DNA from 3 places in the Paenibacillus sp. EKM206P genome. Region 2 is predicted to be linked to each of the others. Evidence: riboswitches for the same ligand, from Rfam matches in the RefSeq annotation. Region 2 holds a riboswitch; each other region holds the start of a gene.
The links. A riboswitch is a leader RNA that binds a small molecule or an ion and turns the genes downstream of it on or off. The one in region 2 is predicted to bind cyclic di-AMP.
Positions count from the first base shown of each region.

Region 1: it holds a riboswitch for cyclic di-AMP, as region 2 does, so the genes downstream of both, G9G53_RS01585 (hypothetical protein) here and G9G53_RS24105 (3D domain-containing protein) in region 2, are expected to answer to the same signal.
Region 3: it holds a riboswitch for cyclic di-AMP, as region 2 does, so the genes downstream of both, G9G53_RS23020 (C40 family peptidase) here and G9G53_RS24105 (3D domain-containing protein) in region 2, are expected to answer to the same signal.

Region 1 is NZ_JAAMNQ010000001.1:321,599-328,215, reverse strand. It holds gene kdpB (potassium-transporting ATPase subunit KdpB) at 1-1,551, opposite strand, end outside; gene kdpA (potassium-transporting ATPase subunit KdpA) at 1,589-3,265, opposite strand; gene G9G53_RS26860 (potassium-transporting ATPase subunit F) at 3,416-3,493, opposite strand; gene G9G53_RS01585 (hypothetical protein) at 3,677-4,072, opposite strand; cyclic di-AMP (ydaO/yuaA leader) riboswitch at 4,188-4,360, opposite strand; gene G9G53_RS01580 (glutathione peroxidase) at 4,827-5,312, shown strand; tRNA gene G9G53_RS01575 (tRNA-Leu) at 5,458-5,540, opposite strand; gene G9G53_RS01570 (hypothetical protein) at 5,883-6,104, shown strand; gene G9G53_RS01565 (helix-turn-helix domain-containing protein) at 6,229-6,612, opposite strand.
Region 2 is NZ_JAAMNQ010000018.1:79,084-85,700, reverse strand. It holds gene G9G53_RS24115 (HD domain-containing protein) at 1-1,241, shown strand, start outside; gene G9G53_RS24110 (TatD family hydrolase) at 1,284-2,054, shown strand; cyclic di-AMP (ydaO/yuaA leader) riboswitch at 2,256-2,538, shown strand; gene G9G53_RS24105 (3D domain-containing protein) at 2,810-3,958, shown strand; gene rnmV (ribonuclease M5) at 4,105-4,650, shown strand; gene rsmA (16S rRNA (adenine(1518)-N(6)/adenine(1519)-N(6))-dimethyltransferase RsmA) at 4,658-5,542, shown strand; gene yabG (sporulation peptidase YabG) at 5,598-6,494, shown strand.
Region 3 is NZ_JAAMNQ010000015.1:75,073-81,689, reverse strand. It holds gene G9G53_RS23030 (M1 family metallopeptidase) at 1-1,776, shown strand, start outside; gene G9G53_RS23025 (hypothetical protein) at 1,788-2,615, shown strand; cyclic di-AMP (ydaO/yuaA leader) riboswitch at 2,892-3,029, shown strand; gene G9G53_RS23020 (C40 family peptidase) at 3,035-3,535, shown strand; gene G9G53_RS23015 (GNAT family N-acetyltransferase) at 3,838-4,344, shown strand; gene G9G53_RS23010 (4a-hydroxytetrahydrobiopterin dehydratase) at 4,423-4,722, opposite strand; gene G9G53_RS23005 (hypothetical protein) at 4,840-5,133, opposite strand; gene motA (flagellar motor stator protein MotA) at 5,321-6,115, shown strand; gene G9G53_RS22995 (flagellar motor protein MotB) at 6,108-6,617, shown strand, end outside.

The sequences.
Region 1 (6,617 bases), on a different contig from region 2:
ATTGGTGCCGTCTCCAGTCATGGCAACCAGCTTACCCTGTTCCTGCTCACGTCGGATAACCGCGATTTTGTCCTCCGGCTTGCTCTCAGCTACAAAGTCGTCCACACCCGCTTCTCGAGCAATTGTAGCTGCTGTCAGCGGATTATCTCCGGTACACATGATCGTACGGATACCCATTTCCCGGAGCTGATCAAACCGTTCCTTCATGCCTGGCTTCACTGTATCCTTTAAATAAATAATACCGTATATCTGATCATCTAGCGCGACTGCCAACGGTGTACCTCCTTCAGAGGCTACCTGATTCGCTTTTTCCTCCAGATCGGCTGGAACACTGCCATTTTGCGATACGATCCATTGCCGAACGGAATCCACTGCGCCCTTGCGTACCTTTCGTCCATCGGCCAGATCCAGACCACTCATCCGGGTCTCCGCCTTGAATTCGATAAAGGTTCCACCTGCCGCCAAGGATTCATCCAACGTATGCTCCTGTTTGCGCATCAACTCGAGAACCGAGCGACCCTCTGGCGTCTCATCCTTCATAGAGCTAGTCGCTGCCCACTTCACTAGCTCTGCCTTCTCCACGCCCTCTACAGGCACGAATTCACTCGCCATCCGGTTCCCGAAGGTGATTGTACCTGTTTTATCCAGAATCATCGTGTTGATATCCCCAGAAGCTTCTACCGCCTTGCCTGACATGGCTAGCACATTAAACTGGGTGACCCGGTCCATACCGGCAATCCCGATGGCTGACAACAGTCCTCCAATCGTGGTTGGAATCAGACAGACTAGCAACGAAATCAGCACAGGAACAGGCAAATCAATGTTAAAATGACGGGCAATCGGCGCTAGCGTAACCACCACAATTAGAAAAATAATCGTCAAGCTAATCAGCAAAGTGTTCAGCGCAATCTCATTCGGCGTTTTTTGCCGCTGAGCGCCTTCCACGAGCGAAATCATTTTATCAATAAATGTCTCGCCCGGCTCTGTCGTAATCCGCACCTTAATCCGGTCACTAACCACTCGCGTTCCGCCGGTTACCGAGCAAAAATCACCACCCGATTCCTTGATGACCGGAGCCGATTCTCCCGTAATTGCAGATTCATCCACCGAAGCCAAACCTTCAATGACCTCACCATCGCTTGGAATCATTTCACCCTGGGAGACAATAACTACGTCCCCCTTACGCAACTCGGTTGAGCTAACCACCTGAATGTCATTTCCGACGAGCTTGTTAGCTTGCGTGTCCTGCTTGGATTTTTTTAAAGAGGCAGCTTGTGCCTTACCCCGCCCCTCCGCGAGCGCTTCGGCAAAGTTGGCAAAAAGCAACGTAAACAACAGAATAACAAACACGGCCAGGTTAAAGCCTATTTCCTTGTCAGTTCCAAAATAACCGGGAAACAGTAACATTAGCAGCACGACCAATGTACCGATCTCCACGACGAACATGACAGGATTTTTCATCATCATCATCGGATTTAATTTTATAAAGCTATCCTTGATCGCATGCTTCAAGATGCTTCTGTCCAGCATGTGTTTGCGTTGTTCCTTCATGGTCAAACACCCCGTTCATCCATTCTCATTTTCTTCTTCACATGGTCAAAAATTCAGCAACAGGTCCCAATACGATGACAGGTAAAAAGGTCAACGCGCCAATCAGCAGCACGACTCCGATCAGAATGGCTCCAAATAACTTGTTGTCCGTGCGCAGTGTCCCCGTCGTCACCGGAGTCGGCGCTTTGGCATTCAACGAAGCCGCCACAGCCAACAATGCAATCATAGATACATATCGCCCGAAGAACATAACCATCCCCGTTGTTACATTCCAGAATACGTTGTTATCTGAAAGACCTTCAAACCCCGAACCATTATTTGCGGCAGATGACGCATATTCATAGAGCACCTGAGTCAACCCGTGATAGCCAGGGTTAGTGACCGCATCATATCCCCAATGACTCATAAACGCAAGCGCAGTTGGGACGAGAATGAGAAACGGATGTACCAAAATGGCAATGGCGATCAGCTTCATTTCCTTGCCTTCAATTTTCCTTCCCATAAATTCCGGAGTTCTCCCGACCATCAGTCCGCATATAAACACACCCAGAATCGCATACATCAGCATATTCATCAGCCCGACACCCTTGCCGCCAAAAATGACGTTTAGCATCATTTCTCCCAAAGCAGCCATGCCACCTAGCGGGGTTAGTGTATCATGCATATTATTGACCGAACCTGTCGTTGCCGCTGTTGTGACCGCAGTGAATAAAGCCGATTGTCCAATACCGAAACGAACCTCTTTCCCTTCCATGCTTCCCTGAGAAGCATCCACACCCAGTGTCTGGATTAACGGATTACCTGTCTTCTCAGACACATACGTAATGGATAGAAAAATTAGAAACAATACCATCATGGAGCTAAAAATAATCCAGCCCTGCTTACGATTACGGGCAAACAATCCAAAGGTATACGGCAACGAAGCCGGCATTACCCACATTGCCAAAATTTCCAGCACGTTCGTCCAAGGACTTGGATTTTCAAAAGGATGCGCAGAGTTAGCTCCCGCATAACCGCCCCCGTTCGTCCCCAAATGCTTGATGGACTCCAGAGAAGCAATGGGTCCCATAGAAATTTGCTGTTGTGTTCCGCTCAGCGTCGTAAGATCCGCCGTAGGCTGTAGCGTCTGTGGTATCTTCAATCCCACCAGCACCAGCGTAAGCACAAAGGCCAGCGGCAGGAAAATCCTTATAATAGCTTTAATAAAATCTTGAAAGAAATTGCCCATCCCTTCACCGCGCCGCGTCAATCCTCTCATAAAAGCCGCAGCAACCGAAAAACCGGAAGCAGCCGAAGTGAACATCATCATCGTGACGAACGCCATCTGTGTCAGATACGTAAGCCCGCTTTCTCCGCTATAATGTTGGAGATTCGTATTCGTCATAAAGCTGATTACCGTATTAAAAGCTAGTGATGCTTCCATATTACTGTTTCCAGCCGGATTACCGGGAAACATTCCCTGTAAACGCAACAGCAAGTAGCTGATTGCCACAAGCACGACGTTCGTAGCAATGAAACTCATAACATACGTAGTCCAACGCATGCTCTCCACTTTCTTCAAGCCTACTACCTTATAAATCAGCTTTTCTGTTCTGCCAAAAATCCGATCCGTCCGATTCGGTTCATTCGAGAATACATGATACATATATGTACCCATTGGCTTTACCAAGAGCAGCAATATAACGATCACAATTCCAATTTGAAGCAGCTCCATCCTCTATTCCTCCTTCAAAATGCTCCTGCGTTTGGAACAACAGACCCGATTAGACCATCTATGAAGTGCACACGTTTGCGAAAACCTGCTACCAATGATGCTTTAATGCTCAGATCTGTTGTTCTTCGCCCGCTCTATCCCTACAAGTGACTAGAACTTTTCAGGGTTCAGGAGTGCGTAGATTAAATACATAAACACAATAGCCGTAAGCCCGAGTATAACGATCATCCTCTTCGTCCTCCTTTAGAGGTCTGCGCATCACACCAGCGTACAAACAGCAGTATCACTCCATAACTCACAGCCATGACGAGCAGCATGTATATATCCATCATGTTTATACCCTCCGTATCGATCCTCAGATCGCCATTCTTATTCCATCATAAAATCATAAAACAACTATGTCATAAGTGCTTATCCGTTCAGCAGAAAACCCACCTCTCCGTTCAATGTGTAGATCACATGGTCCGCTCCCAATCCCCGATAAATTCCTTGTGGATTACAGCCGTGTGTAATAACATAGATCGATTCCGATGTTAGTGGTCGACATATTTGCAGGAAACGGCAAGTCAGATTCAAGCTGTTCTCGAACAAATACACACTACCAATTTCTTTTTTTGGAAAATTCCATTTTCCCGCTTGCATGGTATTGATGCGGACAATGTGCTCCACACCCATTTTTTTGAGCTGTCGTTCCTCCTGGGCGCTATTCGTGAGAACTGCAAACGCCAATTTTTTGAAAATAAGCAATTTCACAAAACTTCTGCCCGCTTCATTCGGTGCAGTGACAATAATTAACCGACCTTCCATCAGTAGCTCCTCTCCCGGTATAAAAAGACAACAAAAAGAAGCCGAAGGAAAAAGGCTTTCCTCCGGCTTCTGACATATCCATGATAAAATAAACCATGGCTGCACACGGCGGTTTGTTGCCTCTCCCTGTACGCTTACGAGGTTAGCTGTCGGATTCGGACGTGAGAGTCGCCCTATTTCTGGCACTTGACCGGAAAATTCACCCCATGAGACACACGGCTTCCGAAGCCGTACAGTCTCGATTGGTTCCCCCGCTTTTGCAACTGCAAAATTCAGCGCTATAGACATTTCGTTGTTGCTTCATTCAAGTTAATTTGAAATTACGTCTTGAATCATACACCCGCGCATGGAAGACTGTAAAGCTCAACTGCAGGGTTATAAATCGGGCTTTAGAGCATAGAAGATTAATAATAACGCTTACAATGCAACTATGCTTCTCACATCTCCTTTAATCTCTGTTTTTCATCCCTTTTTGAAAATGACAAGCATGTCAATATTGGCGTAGGGTAAAGCGTTATTGGCCTTTTTTTGTAAAAAGAGAAGAAAATACGCTATATGTACCAGCTAAACACCGATTTAACCCGCTTTTATAAGAAGAAACAACTTAATTCGCTCCATTTGCGGTGCGATTTACTGTTTTGAGCAAAATACGATTTTACAGCGCCTGAAGGCTTTATACAGCTTTTCCAGGCTTGCAACCCTTCTTTAAATTGTCTAAAATTTAATTGCTGAATATTGAATGAGGAGAGATGCTATGACCGTTTATGAATATGATGCGCAAACCCTGCAAGGGAAACAAATTCCGTTATCCACATTTGAAGGGAACGTTCTGCTTATCGTGAACACTGCCAGCAAATGTGGGTTAACCCCCCAATACAAAGCGCTACAAGAGCTATATGACCAGTATCATGAACAGGGGCTCGAAATTTTGGGATTTCCCAGCAACCAGTTTGCCAAACAAGAGCCAGGTTCCAATGAGGAGATCTCCGAGTTTTGCCAGATCAATTATGGTGTCACCTTTCCGATGTTCGCCAAGACAGATGTCAATGGCGATCAAGCACACCCCTTATTTCGCTACCTGACCCAAACAGCTCCGGGGGTATTAGGGTCCAAAGCGATCAAATGGAATTTCACTAAATTCTTAATTACAAGAGAAGGTAACGTATTTAAGCGCTATGCACCGCAAACCACGCCAGATAAGCTGGCGGGAGATATAGAGAAGCTTTTGCAGCAAAACTGACATTCTTCATTATCACAGTTAATAAACGACCTGTTGCAACCGTGGCTTCCGTGACTAAAGAATATAACGAAAAATACTTAACAAAAAAAGCACCCTTTCACGTAAACCGTGTCAGGATGCTTTTTTAACTAGGTCTTGCATATAATGCGGTCGAGAGGACTCGAACCTCCACGGGCGTACGCCCACTACCCCCTCAAGATAGCGTGTCTGCCATTCCACCACGACCGCAAATCATAATGTATTGAGGCAACAGATTTATTATACTCTCTCATCAACTATTTGTAAACAAAAATATTATAATTATTTTAACTTACATATATGAGCGATAATAATACCGTCCTGTATAAAGATAACCGCTTGCTGAACTATGCATTAATGTTGCCCCCTTACGGATTATCAGAACCACTTGGCACTTAACTAAGTAATTAATTTGACAAAATAACGTATTTACGATTGTAAAAACACGTATAAAAGTGTATCATAGTTTCAGATGGTTAATTCTAACATGTTTACTGATGATTATTATAACACACCAATTATTCCGTAAGAATCCGTAAGGGGCGATTTCTTTTGAACAACAAAATGCCTGTCACCTCCTTCGGGTGGGCCATCAAACAACGGCTTGTCGAACTTCGACTGGATCAGAAAACATTTTGTGAGACTCACAATATTCCGCCTTCACGCTTGTCCAATCTGATTCACGGCACCCGCAAAGCACAAAGGTACAGAAAACAAGTTGCTGCAATTCTGAACATCGACGATAACGATTATAAGGAGGCATCACCACTCTAAATCCAACAAGCATTCCAGTTACATACAGGTCATTCCATATCACCAAGAAACCAAATAAACCCGTAAAGCGAACCCCTCCAGTTCGTTTACGGGTTTTCAACCCAGACAATCTTTAGCCAAAAAATCATTCCGGCTTTGTTTTATCCTTCTCACTTTTTTGTTTACGATATTTCGCAAATTCAACATATTCTAAAATAAAATTCTGTTCTTCCGTCTCAAGATCCTCTGCCTGGCAATTCAGTGGCCCCATCACTCCAAAAAAATAAGCAGCCTTCTGCTCCTGAAGTACGCCTTCTCCCGGCTTAATCCCTTTCATTAACCAATCGAGCGATACATTAAAAAAGTCCGAAATCTGAATTAAATGAGTGGTACCCGGCGTTGTTTTCCCCCTTCTCCAATCACCGAGATTCCCTGAACTGATTTTAAGTTTTTCACAAAATGCCTTCTTGGTCATTCCCCGATCTTTAATCAAAGCTTCAATCCGCTGATAAATAGTTTGATCTCCCAAAATGT
Region 2 (6,617 bases):
TACATAATTACATTCATGTTCAGGATACTGTGATATGGCGGTTGATCAACACGCCGGAGTTCCAACGTTTACGCCGCATACGGCAGTTAGGCACATCGTATCTTACGTTTCATGGAGCGGAGCATAGCCGTTTTTCACATTCATTGGGCGTATATGAGATTACGAGAAGTATTATTTCTCAATTTGAACGTGGAGATTTCCCAGATTGGCCGAAAGAGGAAAGGTTGGTTGCTCTGTGTGCAGCTCTATTGCATGATGTGGGGCATGGCCCATTTTCACATTCAATTGAGGAAGCCTTTCATATGAACCATGAGGATTGGACATGCCGCATTGTACTGGGAGACACGAAGATCAACGCCGTGCTACGGCAAGTCGACGAGAAGCTTCCACAAAAGGTGGCTGCGGTTATAGCCAAAACGTATGATAAGCCGATTGTTGTTAACTTGGTGACCAGTCCGCTAGATGCCGATCGTATGGATTATTTGTTGCGGGATGCTCATTCGACAGGTGTCAACTACGGCACGATTGATTTGGACCGTATTTTACGACTGTTGCGTCCTCATAATGGGAGAATTGTTGTGAAGGAATCAGGCATGCATGCAGTAGAGGATTATTTAATGTCACGCTATCAGATGTATTGGCAAATTTATTTTCATCCTGTAACACGCAGCTCGGAGATCCTTTTACGTAAAATTTTCAAGCGAGCAAAGGAATTGTTTAAAAACGGATATGAGTTTGGTTTTCTGCTGGACCCGCTGCCGGATCTGTTGAAAGGAGAGCTTACAGTAGAGCAATATCTAATGCTCGATGAGTCATTAATTCAGACCGTATTTAGCCAGTGGAAACGAGAAAAAGACGAAATTTTAAGTGATTTGAGCAGCCGCTTTATGGACCGTAGATTGTATAAATATGTAGAGATTGAAAATATGGATACAGATACCATTGACAGTATTCGGAAAGCTTTGGAAGAGGCTGGTTTGCACCCTGAATATGATTTTGAAATTGATTTTCCGACGGATCTTCCTTATGATGTGTTTCGGCAGGGTGGCTCGACGGACAACCAGATTTTACTGCTTGGACGTCAGGGCGAGGTGAGTGAAATATCCGAAGTTTCGGAAATTGTGCGCTCCATAAGTGGTATCCACCGAGGAAAATATCATATGTATTTTCCCCAGAATAAATTGAACGCGGTAAAAGACAGGCTTCCTGCCGAAATAAGGAATTATTTTGTCAAAGAATAGACAACTATATAGAAATGTAAGTAAAAAAAGGAGATGTAAACCTTGGATTTATTCGACACTCATACTCACTTGGATGCGCCACAATTTGACGAAGATCGTGAAGAAGTTATAGCACGTGCTGTCGAATCAGGAGTAACGCGGATGATCAATATCGGATTTAATCGTGAGACCATTCCATCCACCATGAAATTGGCCGAGACGTATGATTTTATTTATGCGGCAGTTGGATGGCACCCACAGGATGCGATTACAATGCAAGAGGACGATTTAGAATGGATTGCATCGTTATGTAGTCATAAGAAGGTCGTAGCCATCGGAGAGATCGGTCTGGATTATTATTGGGATACATCACCGAAGGATATTCAGCATCGGGTGTTTCGAAATCAAATTGGTCTGGCTCGTGAGCTCAAAATGCCCATTGTTATTCATAACCGGGATGCCCATGAAGATATTGTTAGGATTTTGCGTGAGGAAAAAGCGAGTGAGATTGGCGGAGTCATGCACTCCTTTTCTGGGAGCTGGGAGACAGCCAAAATGGTGCTGGATATGGGATTTCACCTTTCCTTCGGTGGTCCAATAACGTTTAAAAATGCCAAGCAGCCAAAAGAGGTGCTCGCACAGGTGCCACTGGACCGTCTGCTCATTGAAACGGACGCGCCCTACCTGACGCCGCATCCATTTCGCGGGAAGCGAAATGAGTCTGCGCATGTGAGACTGGTAGCAGAGGCTGCAGCCCAAATCAAGGGGATTACAGTGGAGGAATTAGTGTCAATAACGACCCAAAATGCCTTGGAACGATTTGACATTCAATAAAAAAGCGAAGAAATCGATCAAAATAAAGAGATAGACGAAGCTAATCATGAATTTGTTGCAGGAAACTCGAGAATATTACAATATTTTAACCGAATATTTTGAAAAATGTACTTGAAACCTGCTTTACAACATGCATAGAAACAGGATATCATCTTTTCAGTGAATTGTTGTTTGAATGTAAACATCAACAAGTCATTTCATGAACCAGTCTCGCTGAGTCCCTTTTACAGGGAACGGGGGAACCGATATGGCTTACAGTACGTCCGGCGTATGTGCAAGAAGGGAACGTCCCTTCCGCCAGCCGGCTCGACCTAATTTCTTTTCCCGGATGGGATTGAACAGGTGGAGGAGCCGTATTTCGATTTCTTTCTGGGTCTTCGGGGTGAATGTGAAGGCGACCGCCATGAGCGGTTGACCCAAGCTAGGGCGACTCTCTACGTCCGAACCCGACAGCTAACCCCGTAAGCGTAACAAGAGAGAAGCCATCTCGTGCATGAGTTTTCCCGCATATTCACACATGCCGGAAGCCACGAAAGAGCTCTCTAGTCTCTTTCTTTGGCTTTTTTTGTTGTGAATAAAAGAAAATCTGTCATCATACTGTGGTTAAACAGGGGAGGACAGCATGCCGCGAAGACGGGTACATGGTGCAGGACAGTCGCAGTTTGGGCTTGTCTTGTAGAAAATCTGTTATAGTCACGTCAAATCTCAACTATGTCATACTCCAGACGGCGGGCTATGTAAGGAGGACGGAGGAAATGGGCATTTTCCAAAAAGAGGAGACCCATGAGTCACGCTCATCCAGCATGTCTTACGTATTGCGTTGGAAGCAAGAGAATGTGCGCCAGGCTGCTTTGGTTGCTATTTTTCTAATCGCGCTAACGATTATGATTTCAATTCTGATGTACACGCAATCTAAAAAACAAGTCTTTTTTGTCATTGATGGCAAGGCATCTGCGGTAGAAACCCGGGAATCCAAGCTTCAAGATTTGCTGAGCGAGCATTCCATTTCACTTCAGCCGCATGATACAATTTCTATGCCGCTAAATGGAGCAGTACAGGATGGGGACCGCGTAGTCATTAAACGTGCCAATCAAGTTAAAGTATCTTCAGGCAATGAGACGAAAAAGCTGTACACAACAGAAAATACAGTAGAAGGTGCCATTCGTACCTCGGGCTATAAATTATCGTCAACGGATAAAGTTTATCCTGCGTTGGATGCCTCTGTTTCGTCTAACATGGACATAAAAATCGTCCGTGTGAAGAAACAGCAGGTCGAACAGAAAAAACAGGTGCCTTATCAGGTCATCAAAACGGCTGATCCAAGTCTTTATAAAGGCGATAATCGGGTCATTCAAAGCGGCAAATCGGGTGTGGTAGTCCAGCACGTTCAAAAGGTATATCATGATGGAAAGTTGGTATCCAAACAGCTGGTTAACAAGGAAGTTGCACAGAACCGTGTGGATAAGGTTATTGCGGTAGGAACGAAGAAAAAGCCGGTCGTTCTTGCTGCTTCCGTCGGTCCCAATGATGCGGTTAAGACAACAACGGTTAGTTCGGGCAGTGCTGTCCGTAAAGCAGGCGTCAATTTTAAATATAGCAAAGTTTTACAAAATGTCTCCATGACGGCGTATTCCTCACAGGAGCCAGGTATCGGTACACGTACTGCATCCGGCACGCGCGTGACGGAAGGCCGTACCATCGCTGTCGATCCGAGTATAATTCCAATCGGCTGGTGGGTGTATATCGAAGGGGTGGGCTTCCGCCGTGCGGAGGATACCGGTGGCGCGATTAAAGGCCACAAAATCGATGTGTATTATGAGAGTTTGAGCCGAGCCAACCAATTTGGTCGTAAGCACGGTAAAACCGTATATGTTATCGGACCGGTAAAGCCTGAAATCAACTAAAACAGGTTGTGTATGTTGAGGGCAATGCGATAGTATTAACAACATAGTTATGCCATGCTAAGAAGAGGATATCCTCTTCTTATTTTGTTTTCAAAAGCAGGGAAAGATAAATATAGCTTGCTGTGTAGCAGTGGAGGGAAATGCAAATGATCAAGGAAGTGATCGTGGTAGAGGGCCGGGATGATACGGTGGCCATTCGCCGCGCTGTTGAAGCGGATACGATAGAAACTGGCGGCTCAGCCATTAATAAAATGACGCTGCGTAAAATTGCATTGGCGCAGGAGCGGCGGGGGGTCATCATTTTAACCGATCCCGATCATGCAGGGGAGCGCATCCGTAAGATTATCGCTTCCAAGGTACCCGGCTGCAAGCAGGCCTTTATACCCGAGGCAGAAGCGACGCGCAAAGGAGATATTGGTGTGGAGAATGCCTCACCGGAAGCGATCAGACACGCTCTCGCACGGGTTCATACGACAGTAGAAGGCGCCGACCCGCTGATTGAGTGGGCGGACCTGATTGATGCTGGACTTATCACCCACCCCAATGCTGCTGCACGCCGTATGGCCTTAGGGAATGTGCTGGGTATTGGTTATTGTAACGGAAAGCAGCTACATAAACGGCTCTCTGTATTTCAGATCAGCCGCGAGGAATTTGCCGGAGCGCTGGCACAAATTGAAAGTGAAGGATTGTGATATCCGTATGACAGGAATTCAAGATATAGCAACACCGCGGCGTACAAAGGAAATTATTCAACGGCACGGTTTTTCGTTCAAAAAGAGTTTGGGACAAAATTTCCTGATTGATCAAAATATTCTCAATAAGATTGTGAATGCTGCCGGATTGGATGAGACGAAGGGCGCACTTGAGATTGGTCCTGGGATTGGCGCTTTGACTGAGAAGCTGGCGCAATCGGCCAAGGTAGTTACCGCTGTCGAGATTGACCAGCGGCTACTGCCAATTCTCGAAGAAGTGTTGGCCCCTTATGAGCATGTGAAGGTACGTCATGGAGACGTGCTGAAGCTGGATTTACGCGAGGTGTTTGCAGCTGATTTTGCAGACGTGAGTAAAGTAAGTGTCGTGGCTAATCTGCCGTATTACGTTACTACACCGATTCTGATGAGGCTACTGGAGGACAAGCTCCCTTTGGAGAATATCGTCGTTATGATCCAAAAAGAAGTGGCTGAGCGTATGGCTGCGTCTCCTGGAACGAAGGATTACGGTAGTCTGAGCATTGCAGTACAATATTACAGCGTACCTGAATTAGTCTGTATTGTACCGAATACAGTATTTATTCCCCAGCCAAATGTGGAGTCTGCAGTCATTCGGTTGCGTGTACGGGAAGCCCCTCCGGTGGAAGTGGTGGATGAGAAGCACTTCTTTGAAGTGGTTCATGCTGCTTTTGCCCAGCGTCGTAAAACGATTTCCAATAACTTAAAAAGCCGATTCTTCACCAAAGAGAACAAGGACACGTTGGAGCCGTTGTTGCAACAAGCTGGTATTGAACCCTCCCGTCGAGGAGAAACGCTAAGTATTGAGGAATTTGCGCGTCTCAGTGCTGTTCTGGTGGAAGCAGGTATATCCTAAGCTGGAACCAAACTGTGCATTCACCCATACGATATACGAGGGGTGATACAGTGTGATGAGTTTAGGAGACTTGGTCGTTCGGAAATCGTACGGCGGAGATGTCACGTTTCGCGTTGAGGACATCCAGCGGGATAAAGCGATCATTAAGGGAATAGAATTTCGGTTGCTGGCCGATTCCCCGGTGAACGATCTGGTCAGAGTGCCTGCAGACCAGATTAGCGGTAAGACTCAGCAGGCTCACATTAAGGCTGGTGAGTCTCTTAATCTGTTGCAACGGGCACGCCAGCAGCAAGCTGCTCGTAGTCAGGCAGCTCTGGTTGGGGACTGGAGTGATCCAGTCGAGTCAACGTATTTTGAAATGCCGGGAAAGGTTCTTCATCTGGATGGAGATCCCGGCTATTTGAAAAAATGTCTCAGTTTATATGAACAGCTCCGTGTTCCTGCAGAGGGACATCACGTTCATGAATCGGCAATGGCGGATACGTTGTACCGGCTGCTTCCCCGTATCCGTCCGGATATTGTAGTGATTACCGGACATGATGGCGTGCTAAAGCAGCCACAGCCTTACGATTTGTACAGCTTGAAAAGTTATAAAAATTCGCAAAATTTTGTGGCGGCAATTCAGGTAGCAAGACAATATGAACGTCATCTGGATTCGCTGACCATTGTAGCGGGGGCGTGCCAGTCCCATTTTGAGGCGCTGCTGCGTGCGGGAGCGAACTTCGCCAGCTCACCAGGGCGTATCCTGATTCACGCGCTGGACCCCGTTTACGTGGCTGCCAAGGCGGCCTTTACTTCGATCCGAGATACGGTGAATATGGGGGACCTGTTTCACCAGACAATCAGCGGCAGTCGCGGAGTGGGTGGAATTGAAACCAGAGGAAGCTATCGCATCGGCCTGCCGAAGCTTGAAAATTTGTCAACGCTTAAAGTAACGCCTTCTGCAATCTAGGATTCAAATGTGCCAATAGGATTGACTTGAACAAAAAGCCTCTGCTTTCAGAGGCTTTTTGTCATTTTTTATATAAATTATTCCTGTTCGCAAAAAATTAAATTGACAACTTATTTTTCGTGT
Region 3 (6,617 bases), on a different contig from region 2:
AGCAAACGGGTGGTAGAGTACCACATTGATGTATCTCTGGAAAAGGGACAGGTTTTGCGAGGCACTGAGACACTGACCTGGAAACATCCGGGCAAGAAAACCGTGAATGATCTGTATCTTCATCTATACCCGAACGCCTTCTCTTCCATGGAAACCACCTTTATGAAGGAATCCGGTGGAAAGCTGCGCGGAGACACCATGCCCAAAGACGGCTTTGGCTCTATGACGCTGACTGAACTAAAAACAGAAGACGGTTTATCCCTCATGCATCGCATCCAATATGTGCAGCCAGATGACGGTAACGCAGGCGACCGTTCGCTCATGAAGGTGCGTCTACCCAAGCCAGTACGAGGTGGCGAAGAAATCACATTATATATGAAGTTTGAGGTAAAACTGCCTGCCATCTTTGCTCGTATGGGTGGGACAGATGATTTTGTAATGGCAGGACAGTGGTTCCCGAAGCTCAGTGTCTACGAGACTGCAGGACAGCGTGGACGCGCCGAGGAGGGCTGGAACCTCCACCAGTATCATGGTAACTCCGAGTTTTATGCCGATTTTGGAATTTACAGCGTACGGATTCGGGTGCCTGAAACTCATATCGTAGCAGCGACCGGATTTCCCACCCGTGGTGCCGTCCGACAGAACGGACAAAAAATATATCAATTTTATGCCGATGATGTACACGATTTTGCCTGGTCCGCTTCACCCAACTTTGTAGCCGTAGAAGAACCCTTTTCTTCTGCTGAAGTCCCTGGTGTCAAAATCAAGCTCTACCTTGACCCATCGCACAAGGAGCTCAAAGGACGCTATATGAGCGCAGCGAAGGCCGCTCTTTTGTACTACAGCAAATGGTACGGGCCTTATCCATATTCCACCCTGTCCATCGTGGTTCCACCTAAATCAGGCAATGGAGCTGGCGGCATGGAGTATCCGACACTCATCACGGCCGCTGCTGCGGGTAATCTCAATCCTGGCTATAGTCTGGAACGGACATTAGTTCATGAGATTGGACATCAATATTTCTATGGAATGGTAGCCAATAATGAATTTGAGGAGCCGTGGCTGGATGAAGGCTTCACCTCCTATGCAGAGGAGCGACTTATGGAGCAAGAATATGGGCTTACCCCCAACTTGCCATTACAATCGGGACAGGTATCCTCCCCACAGCCGCTAAACCGTGAGTCATGGAAGTACGGCTCGGCTGCTGAGTACGCGCAAAATGCCTACTCTCGAGGCAAGCTGGTACTACGGGGCATTGAACGTCAGGTGGGTATAAAAAAAATGGATCGCATTATGCGGACCTACGTCCAGACGTACCGATTTAAGCATCCGTCCTCACAGGATTTTCAACGTATCGTGGAGAGAGTCACCGGACGCTCATGGAGCCACTATTTTGAACAGTATGTATATGACGGCCAGATGGCGGACTTTTCAGTGGATCACATCACAAACCACAAGCTGGAGAATGGATATGAAGCAGTCGTGACGGTCAGCAAAAAAGGGGCGGATTATCCCAAGATCCCTGTCCAATTTACCTTCAAGGATGGAACCACGAAATTCAAGGCTTGGGACGGTGCGGGCAAAAGCACAACTTTTCGGATCAAAAGTACTTCTCCCGTTTCCTATGTAACCCTTGATCCCCTATATACCATTGCACTGGAGAACAAGCATATTAACAATACCCTAAAAGCCGAATTGGACGAAAAGCAACAAACCCGTTGGAGTATAAGTGTAACCAAGCTGTTGGAGACACTGCTTGGAAGTCTGTCATGGTGAGGTGTCTATAGATGCGGACTGTTATAAAAGAGGGCTGGGCGCTGGTGCGCATACGATTCTATATCGTTATCATTTTATTTCTGTATCGACTACTGTGGGGGGTGTTTCTCTATCGACTGGTGCAGTCTGCCGTTATCCCGCTATTGCTCCGTTATCCTGATCAGGGTCAAAACGAGCTGGGACAGACCTTGTTTTGGATGGAGAGCCAGATTGCTCTGATGGACAGCCGGGAAGTACATGTGTATTTGTGGATACTACTAGGGGCGACTGTACTACGCATACTAATCACTCCCTTCATTAGAGCCGGAATATATCAAAGCCTGCATACCGATGCGACTGAGCCGCAAAGCCTGTCCTTTTTCAAAGGTATGAAACGCCATGGCATGTCGTCGCTGTTGTATTACATCATCGAGTTGGGACTGCTGCTGATTCCCGCCTTTTGGGTAGTACCGAGACTCTACCCTATTGTAGCAGGTACGCTTCAATCTCCCTCTTACCTGCTGCACTTGTTGCCCTATGCCATGGGATGGATGGCATACGGATGGTTCATTCGGCAGTGCATCCTGTATATGCAACTAGGCACTGTCGGTGGTCACGCCATACTATCGTCCCTGCTCGCCTTCTTTCGCCAGCTTCTCCCAGCTGTCGGTATATCCCTTTTGCTCGGTGCTTGTGTGCTGCTGGTCTTCGGTCTATTTGGCACCGTGGCAATGATTTGGACTGGCATGCTCGCGCTCATTCTCCAACAATCGTATCATTTTGTTACTAGTCTGGTCAGGCTGTGGCATATCAGTTCGCAGTACAGACTATGGCATACCGATATCTCCAGTAGAAGCTAAGCCCTTCCTTTATGTTAATCACTTCATTTCCGTCTGTCGAAAAAACTTTATGCATAACCGCGCAAACGGCACATAACTGAATACTGTTAACAAGATCTGTTCCTGGGACATTAGGAGCAGATTTTTTTTGTAACTTTTTGCAATGAAACATTTGCCAAAGCCAGCCGACTTTGTTACAATAATCGCAGTGAACTGATAGTAACAACTTTGTAATCTTTATTGTAACCTTTATCTCAAAAATATCGTTATTGTGAATACTGCTCTCCAAGGTGCACATCTTAAGTAAAGCCTAATTCCTGGCACCTAGGAAGCGGGGGAACCAGTTTGGGTGAATTGATCTCGCAACAGAGTGGTCATAGGGGAACCTTCTACCGAATCCTTAAGCTAACCTCGCAGGCATTGGAAGGGGTATATTTTTTTTGAAGAAGAAGCTAACGATCGCAGCTATGAGTCTTGCCATTGCCTTTACATCTTTTACATTCGGTGGCGGCAGTGCATTTGCAGACTCCAAGATGGACCAGGTCATCCAAGATGCCAAAGGAACGAACTACAGAAGCGGAGGCACTACACTCGAGGGATTCGATTGCTCCGGCTTCACAATGTATGTATTCAACAAACTGGGAATTAAACTTCCGCATCAATCTGGATCACAATTCAAAATGGGATCTTCTGTATCCCGCGATGAAATGAGGCCTGGGGACCTGGTGTTCTTCAACACCACAGGAAGAGGCATTTCCCATGTAGGTATCTTCGTAGGTGAAGGGAAATTTGCCCACTCCTCGACTTCACGTGGTGTAGTAGTTAGCTCACTGAACGAAAATTATTACGCTAACCGCTATGTCGGTGCAAAAAGAATTATGAGCACAGACGCTTACCATTCTGTAGCTTCAGATATTCCTGATGACGACAACGTAGAATAACTAACGCACAGCAAGCTAACTCTAGCCGCAATTTGATTCTGCCGGAATCGAATTGCGGCTTTTTATGTCCACAACATCAGCAATGATTATCTTTACTGACGAACTGACACCTCAAAAGGTTTCAATTTTAGCGAACATCGTCGGTTTTACCGTCACCGCTGGGGGAGCATATGAGCAGTAATTCCTTCTTATTGAATGTATACCCGTCTTGGGTATAAAATAAACACGCTTGCTATTCCCCTGCAACTTGTCTACAATCTGTTGTTAATGATTGAAGCACCTGTAAAAGGAGGATGGAACACATGCCGGCCTCAATATCCAACTATCGGATCGTACCGATGGACGAGCATCAAGCGGCTGCAATCTGTGAGTGGCGCTATGATCCACCTTATAACATATACGGTTGGCTCCCCTGGGAACAAATGAAGGCGCTTGAGGTCGAATTTGGAAGTCCCACGCTTCGCCAAGAGCAATATGTTGCCGTACTGGATGAAGAGAACAAGCTGATGGGATTTGCTCAATATTTTCCTATGATCGGTGTGACCCGGCTAGGTCTTGGCATGCATCCTGAAAGATGCGGACATGGCAAAGGCTCTGATTTTGTCCGTGCCATTGCAGAGGAAGCCCAACGACGCAACCCGAAGAATGAAATTGATCTAGAGGTGCTTACTTGGAATGGGCGCGCTATCCGGGCCTACAAGGCGGCTGGATTTGAGCTTACAGATACCTATGAACGCCAGACCCCCGACGGGAAGAAACCATTTTATTGTATGGTATATCGTCCCGAGCACCCAACCCAGGTTCTATGATAAAAGCGCCTTCGGCATACAACCACGATGTTGTATAGCGAAGGCGCTTTTATCATCATACGACAGATCATTACAAGCTCAATGACTGCTACGCATTTTTTCAAAAGCTTCATTATATTGTTGGGCTTCCTTAATATCCACGGCCATAATACCGCCATCGTCCCAAGAGGTCAAACGCAGAGTCACGGTCTTGTAATCAATCGTAATAAATGGATGATGATTGAATGCTTCAGATATAGCGGCAACTTCATCCACGAATGCAATCCCTTTCATAAAACTGGAAAAATTATATTTCCGAACGATCCAACGTCCTTCCTCCAGCTCCCAGCCCTCCAGTTTCTCCAGATGTGCTTCAATCTCTTCTTGTGTAAAAGGCATGTTACGAACTCCTCCCCGTTTATACGGAAGCCTTTCGACCGCTTAAATACGGCCAAAACTACGATATATTGGTGTACATATTACCACGGCCCCGTTGATAAATCCATAAGACGGACCTCAAATCAAAGGGACTGACGTCAGCTCCTCGTCCCCAATCAGTACATAGATACGATGCTGCTCCGGCTCATAGATCACAACGCCACTCCCTACAGTGATTGTGGGCTCTGTACCCAGTGCATAAAATAAGTCTTCTGCCAAAGCTTCATTGACTTCCTGACGTCCCGCCGGGTCCAGCCTGTCCCAATCTTCTGCTTCCATCTCAAAAAATTCATAGCTATCTGGGATGCGCCCCACAGCCTCTGTCAAATCGTTCAAAATTTGTTCATACTCACGTCCATGCTTTACTCCCATGCCATTTCCTCCAATGGTTCCGCCATTCAATACATAATCACCTTATTATACCGGAAATTCGCACTTAACAAAAAAGAGAGTTTTGTCGATAAATACTATAATCCGTCTTGTAATGACGCGCTTGGGGCAAGGACGACCCCGGCGGCATGAAAGGATTCAAAATCTATTCTCATGGATGAGGTGTATCATGCAAATTTCAACCATTATTGGACTTGTGCTCGGGATTTTGTCACTGGTCGTCGGGATGATCTTAAAAGGCGCTCCGGTCGTCAATCTGGTCAATAATCCCGCTGCTTACATGATTATTTTCGTCGGAACGGCAGCGAGTATATTTATGGCCTTCCCGATGGCAGAAATCAAACGGATTCCGAAGCTGTTCAAGGTTATTTTCACCGAACAAAAACTGTTAGACCGCAAAGAGCTCATCGGTACGTTTACCGAGTGGGCATCCATTACCCGTCGTGAAGGTCTGCTCGCCTTGGAATCCAAGGTAGAGGAAATCGACGATCCCTTTATGCGTGGCGGCATGCGAATGATTATTGACGGCAATGATCAGGAATTCGTACGGGACGTTCTAATGGAGGATATCAATGCCACCGAGGATCGACATCGCTCTGGCGCGCTGATCTTCTCCCAAGCCGGTATGTACGCTCCAACGCTCGGGGTACTCGGTGCGGTTGTAGGTCTGATCGCCGCTCTGGCCGACCTTAGTGACATGGAAAAGCTCTCTCATGCCATTGCAGCAGCCTTCATTGCGACGTTGCTCGGTATTTTTACAGGTTATGTCCTGTGGCATCCGATGTCCAACAAGCTGAAACGGTTATCCAAAAAAGAAGTCGAGCTTAAATTAATGATGGTCGAAGGTCTGCTTTCCATTCAATCGGGGATATCGACGATCGCCATCAGTCAGAAACTGACGATCTTCCTGACTCCGACCGAACGGGCTACGATGACCCAGAAGGATGGCGATTCCAGTGAGTAAAAAGAGACATGAACCGCATGAAGAGCATGCTGACGAAAGCTGGCTGTTGCCATATTCCGACTTAATGACCCTTCTGTTGGCTCTTTTCATTGTCTTATTCGGTATGAGCTCGCTCGACGCCAAAAAATTTGAAACTATGGCTCAATCCCTGAGTGCAGCTTTTAATGGCGGCACTGGCGTGCTGGATCACTCAGCCGCGAATCCGTCGTCACAATCCATGGATATGGGCAAAAATAAAGAACAAGTGTCACAACCCGTAAAATCGAAAGCTACTTCTACCTCTGAACTGCAAAAACAGCTGGCCCAACGGGAAGAAGAAGATTTAAAAAAGCTTAAAAAACAGATGGATCAATACATTCAAAATAACGGCCTGACCCCGTTGCTGAATACCAAGCTAAACCAATCGCAACTAATGATCACCATTAGTGATAATGCCTTGTTTTCATCCGGGCAGGCCGAAGTAAAGCCGGAAGCAAGAAAGCTGGCCAAGTCCATTTCTAGT